2 linked regions of the Lacibacter sp. H407 genome follow. The protein of the gene in region 1 interacts with the protein of each later gene in a pairwise test. Links are inferred from orthologs where the notes say so. Each region holds a gene or a part of one and is shown on either strand. Other genes may lie near its edges.

Region 1 (3,108 bases):
ATCGATTTTTAAACTCAACACAAGAATACAAAGAAAGTTTATAGTCAACCCTCGTTATGTATCACCCAAAATCTACATTTTATGCGAATACTTATTACCGGTGCAACAGGTTTGCTTGGAAGTAACCTTGTTCGTTTATTACTTCATCGTGGCTATTCCGTTGGTGTTTTTATTCAAACAAGGTCGTACACAAAAACATTGACAGACTTGCCGATAAAAAAACATTTTGGTGATGTACTCGATAAAGAATCACTCGAAGCAGCCGTGCAGGAATACGACGTTGTGATACATGCTGCAGCAATAACCGACTACTGGCCTTCACGTTCTAAGAAAATCTGGGAGGTAAATATTGAAGGAACCAGAAATGTAGTAAGTGCCGTGAAAAAATTTAATTTAAAACGACTTATCTATGTTGGTTCAGGTAGTTCACTTAACGCACCGGGTACCGACCAGTATAAAAAGTATAAACTACCTTTTACTGGCGCAAAATACGGACTGGATTATATTGATTCAAAGTATATTGCTTTGCAACTTGTACTGAATGAAGCGAAGCAAGAAGGATTACCGGCATTGGCCATTTTGCCCACCTTTATGATTGGACCATATGATTCATTGCCAAGTTCCGGAAAACTGATTCTTGCATTGGCAAAACGAAAGTTGAAATTTTACACGGGGGGTGGCCGCAATTTTGTTCATGTAAGAGATGTTGCAACGGCTATTGCTAACAGTATTGAAATGGGACGCACCGGGAAATATTATGTAACCGGCAACGAAAACCTTACTTATCAGGATTTTTTTGAAAAAGTAACAACCGTCATTGGTGTGTCTGCACCTCCTTATAAAGTACCTGACAATATTATCAAATTCGTAGGATTGATTGGAAGTATGCGAGGAGAATTGTTCGGTAAAAAACCGATCATAACATACCCAACCTCAAAAATAGCTTGTGATAAACTTTACATCAGCAGTAAAGAAGCAGTTGAAGAACTGGATATGCCGCAAACATCGGTTGAAACGGCTATCAAAGAATGCTTTGACTGGATGAGTAATAATCCGCATCTTATACAATCTACAGCGATATGAAGAAGATAGTATTCATTTTTTTCAACCATAAGAAAATTAACCTCGTTGCTTCATTGCTTCGTACAAGATCATGGCCGTTGCTATACCTACATTCAAACTTTCAAAATCTCCTTTCATCGGGATTTTGAAAGTTTCATCACATATCTTCATCAAGCCGGGAAAAACGCCTTTCTCTTCGCCTCCCATTACAATGGCACAAGGTTCTTTAAAATCGCAATCATAAATATTTTTTGCCGCTGTCATTTCACTCGCAAACACACGAATGCCATTCAGGTGCAGATCATCCACGGCTTTCATTAAACTGTTTACTCTGCAAACAGCAATTAATTCCAATGCGCCTGCGCTCGCAAGAATGGCATCTTCGTTCAATGCCCCTACTCCTTTATCGGGAATGATGAGGGCTTGTGCACCACAGCATAAAGCAGTACGGGCGATGCCCCCAATATTCCGGATATCAGTTACTCCATCAAGGATAACAAACATTGGCACATCACCTTTCTCTACAACCCAATCAATCACTTGTTGTAAATCCTGATAACGGATCTTCGAAAGTTGTGCAATAAATCCCTGATGATCGCCTACGTTAAAGCTGTTTAGTTTTTCAACAGGCACTTTATTCACCGGCACCTGCTGTTTAAACGCAAGCTTCAGGATCTCCTCTGCTACATCGCCATGCTGGTTATTCTGCATGTAAATACGATCGAGTTGCTTTCCTTCCTGCAAGGCTTCCAGTATAGGAATACGACCAACTACTAAGGAAGATTTTTTGGGACGTTGTTGTTTTTGTCGGAATTGTTTCACAGTGTAAAGAAACAATAAAAAGAAATTCTACAAGACGAATAATTTAACTGTAGAGCTGTTTTTGTTTTTTGTACGTTTTTCGTGTTAGCAAGTCTGCTAAGGTTGGGAATAAACGAACCAGCGTGTAATAGATTTTTCCAGACAAGCCGATGATAGTTTTGTTTTTCCGTGACACAATGTTTTGGGCTATTTTTTTTGCAACATGTTCAAGGCTGGCAACATGCCATCCCTTTCTTTCATCCAGCGGAATAAATTCACCATTTGGCCCTATGGTTGTTTTGCCGTTTTCTACTGCTGTAATTCCTACATATACCAGCCCCACATGAATTTTATCTTCCCGATGCTCTATTCGCAAAGCATCTGCAATTGCGGTAAGCCCCATTTTTGCAGAGCAGTAAATGGATATAAATGGTAAGCCTTTTAACCCGGCAAGGCTTGAAATAAAAACAATACTTCCTTTTTGTTTTTTTATGTACGGGATGGCCATTTGAGTAAGCATGATCGGCGCAATGGTATTGATCTCATAAATACGTTTCAAAACATCTGCTGATACCGATTCTATTCTTCCCCGCATGGATGTACCTGCATTGTTGACTAAAATATCTATCACTCCAAATTGCTTTAATGCAAACTGAATAAGAGCTTCGGCTATTGGTACTTGTGTGATGTCTCCGGCAAACGAGTAAACTTCTATTTGTAAAGCTTTCAATTCCGCTTCAGCTTCTTTAAGGCGTGTTTCATTACGTGCATTGATAATAATTTTTGCACCACACTTGCCCAACCAAATAGCAAGGGCTTTGCCTATTCCCATAGAAGAGCCGGTAATAATTACAATTTTGCCCGCAACGCTTTCGCTCATACAAATTTCATTTTCGGATTATACTTTACAGAAAAGAAATCGCTTGAAAGAGACATGATCCAATGCGTGAAAAAAGATACAAAAAGACTGTTTGTAGCAATGGTAATATAGCAAAGTAGAATGCCATACGGAAAAGCGCCAATTGTTTCATTCATCCCTTTAGGTATGTGAGTGCAACAATATAAAGCAATATTGATAGCGACAGCCGGCCAAAAACCAAAAGCGTTGTAACACATAATGAGCAAAATACCTCTGAACAAAAATTCGTAAGCAAAGAGGTAAGCCCCCCATCCTAACGCATTTATCAGAAATCTTTTCTTTGTCCAGGTTGCAATGCGCATCTGTGGGTATGTTTCGAGGCTTTC
Region 2 (3,158 bases), 330 kb from region 1 along the record:
CCGAGTATAAATATCGAAACGATCAGAATTGTAGCCATCTGTGCCTGTATTAAAGGCTGCAAAGATAGTCCCTAATAAAAAGAACGGTCGTAATCATTGCGTTTGATTCAACGATATGAGTTTACTATGTAAAATTTGTTAAGCTTTCTTTCACACAGCAAAACAAAAAAACAACGTTTCAGTTACAGGAAAACACAAACCGGTCAGGAATTTTATTCCAACTGGTAACAAAGCAATTGGCATTATTTTAGCAAACATTTTATCAATCATCTATCCATGTTTCAAAAAAGCAGTCTCGTATTTCTTATTGTGTCTGTTCTAACCATTTCAGCTTCTTTCGCTCAATACCGTCATCAGGCAGGTGTTCGGCTAGGCAGTAACGATCAGGTTGTTGCTACGGGATTCACCTACCGCTATCATTTCAATAACAACAAAGCTGTAGAAGCCATCCTTAACCTCCGAGATCCACTTGCATTGGGTGCCATGTATGAAATATTTAAACCCATCGGAGCGGTTGAAAACCTGCATTGGTTTTATGGAGGTGGCGCTTTTGTTGGATTTACAGGGTTTGATAATTTCGGCCTGTTAGGAATTGCCGGTCTCGACTATCAATTTACAGAAGTGCCCATTAATTTATCGATCGACTGGAAACCAGAGCTAACATTGATCGAAGGTGTTCAATTCAGAGCTTCAACCGTTGCCGTTTCTGTTCGCTTTGCATTTCTGAAAAAATAATTTGTTCTCTTGGTCTCTTGAAAGGTCTGATCGTTATCAGGCCTTTTTGTATTTGCAATTGTAACTTTAGCGTATGAAAATCTTTTCAGCCGAACAGATCAAAGCATGGGATGCATACACAATTGAGCATGAACCAATTTCTTCCATTGATCTGATGGAACGTGCCGCCACCGCCTGTGCAGAATGGATCATGCTGCACCACTTCTCCAAAAAGAAGCTACATGTTTTTTGCGGTAAAGGAAACAATGGCGGTGATGGACTTGCGATCAGCCGACTTCTTTTGCAGGAAGGCTGCAATGTAACCGTGTACATTCTTGAAAATGGAAAACTCGGAACCGATGATTTTCAAAAAAATCTTGCAGTATTACACACGCATACAAAAGACATTCATTTTTTACAATCGCCGGAGTTTTTTCCCGCTTTGCAATCAGATGATGTGGCAATTGACGCCTTGCTTGGAACAGGTTTAAATAAACCATTGGATGGATTAGTTGCTGCATTAGCCGAACATATCACCCACTCTCCTGCTGCCGTTATTTCCATTGATATTCCGTCGGGGATGTTTGCCGATAAAAGTTGCAAAGAACACACTTGCATCAGAGCCGACTATACACTTAGCTTTCAGCAATACAAAACCTGTTTTTTGATGACTGAAAATGCAGAATATTGCGGCGATGTGCATTTGCTCAACATTGGTTTGCACCAGGCCTATTATGATCAAACAGTTGCTGAGCATCAATTGATCGACCGGGCATTGATCAATACCATTTATCGAAAACGAAAAAACCATTTACACAAAGGCAATTTTGGTCATGCACTGATAACGGCAGGTAGTTATGGAAAAATTGGCGCTGCTGTATTAAGTGCAGAAGCCTGCTTACGCAGCGGTGCAGGATTACTAACGGTGCACAGCCCACGCTGCGGGTATGATATTTTGCAAACAAGTATTCCCGAAGCCATGCTGGATACTGATCCGGAAGAACGCTTTCTTTCTACACTTCCAACTGATCTCTTACGCTATGCTGCAATTGGGATTGGACCGGGCATTGGCCTGCACGAAAAAACAGCGGAACTGTTGTTACAACTGTTGAAGCAAATTCATCAGCCAATTATATTGGATGCCGATGCACTGAATCTCTTATCGATCAAAAAAGATATGGCAACATATCTTCATGAAGATTGTTTGCTCACGCCCCATCCAAAAGAATTTGAACGGTTGTTTGGTAAAACAGCAAATGATTTTGAACGGGCCGAACTTGCACAACAAAAATCAATTGAGTTAAATTGTGTGATCGTGTTGAAAGGTCATCACACATTTATTGCTTGCCCCAACGGCAATGCATACTTCAACAATACCGGCAATGCAGGTATGGCCACTGCAGGCAGTGGTGATGTATTGACTGGCATACTCACCGGTTTGCTGGCGCAAGGTTATAATACAGAAGAAGCAGCAATACTCGGTGTTTATTTACATGGCTTGGCAGGCGATTTAGCTGCACAACAGATATCGCAGGAAGCAATGCTGGCGGGAGATATTGTCAATCATATTGGTGATGCATTTTTGCAACTTTCACAAACCAACTGATGCATGCAGCAACAATCAACTTCTTCTTTTATTGTTGCGTTTATCTGTGTGTTACTAATCAGTCAATTAAACGTAACAGCACAGTCAACAGATTCTGCTGTTAATAAAAGTCATCTGCTGGTAGTACCTGTTATTTCCCGTTCTATTGAAACCGATTGGTCGTTTGGTGCCGGCGGCACCTATACATTTTATACAACACGAAAAAAAGATTCAACCACACGTACTTCTTCCATTCGTTTTCTCGGCAGCTATTCGTTGCGGAAGCAATTTATTTTCACCATCAACGGACCGGTATTTTTTCCGGGTGAAAAATATATTTTAAACAGCCATTTTTCGTACAGCTCGTTCCCCGACCGATTTTGGGGACTGGGTAATAAAACCCCAACCAGTAACGAAGAAGAATACGATTTCAGACAATTCTATGTACACCTGCATGGCGAACGTTTATTGGGTCATAAAGTATTTGCCGGATTGATCTATGATTTTCAACGGGTGATCGATATCAATGTAAAAGATGCTGGCCTGTTTGAACAACAACAGGTAGCAGGTCGACAACCTTACCAGGTGTCGGGTCTTGGTGCCAGTATTTCATGGGATACACGCAACAACACATTCTGGCCCAACAAAGGACATTTACTTTCATTGCAGGCAACGCATTTCACTTCATTGCTTTTATCAGATCATCGTTACACAAATTTTATTGCTGATGCACGATTGTACAAACGCATTTATCGAAAACAAATTTTGGCGATGCAGGCTTATGGCTTCTTTAATACAGGAGCAGATGTGCCGATCAGAAGTATTGCATCGCTAGGCGGTGCCGACCGTATGCGTGGTT

Evidence for each region.
Region 2: the proteins of rlmB (region 1) and WG989_RS18440 interact in binary tests that used the Escherichia coli proteins (3 or more experiments, as listed by UniProt). The link is inferred for Lacibacter sp. H407 from one-to-one orthologs.

Annotation. Positions count from the first base shown.
Region 1 is NZ_JBBKTU010000001.1:3,959,179-3,962,286, reverse strand. The notes cover bases 3-2,845. They hold rlmB (23S rRNA (guanosine(2251)-2'-O)-methyltransferase RlmB), read right to left. Parts: upstream 1,885-2,845; coding sequence 1,120-1,884; downstream 3-1,119. Other genes in these bases: WG989_RS17065 (CPBP family intramembrane glutamic endopeptidase), read right to left, coding at 2,740-2,845; WG989_RS17070 (SDR family NAD(P)-dependent oxidoreductase), read right to left, coding at 1,928-2,743; WG989_RS17080 (NAD-dependent epimerase/dehydratase family protein), read left to right, coding at 82-1,083; WG989_RS17085 (TonB-dependent receptor), read left to right, coding at 3-12. Outside these bases: more of WG989_RS17085, read left to right, coding at 1-2; more of WG989_RS17065, read right to left, coding at 2,846-3,108. UniProt on the Escherichia coli protein: Specifically methylates the ribose of guanosine 2251 in 23S rRNA.
Region 2 is NZ_JBBKTU010000001.1:4,292,812-4,295,969, forward strand. What follows is about bases 172-3,064. They hold WG989_RS18440 (NAD(P)H-hydrate dehydratase), read left to right. Parts: upstream 172-808; coding sequence 809-2,320; downstream 2,321-3,064. Other genes in these bases: WG989_RS18435 (hypothetical protein), read left to right, coding at 277-735; WG989_RS18445 (BamA/TamA family outer membrane protein), read left to right, coding at 2,324-3,064. Also shown: sodium:proton antiporter NhaD, read right to left, coding at 1-38; more of WG989_RS18445, read left to right, coding at 3,065-3,158. UniProt on the Escherichia coli protein: Bifunctional enzyme that catalyzes the epimerization of the S- and R-forms of NAD(P)HX and the dehydration of the S-form of NAD(P)HX at the expense of ADP, which is converted to AMP.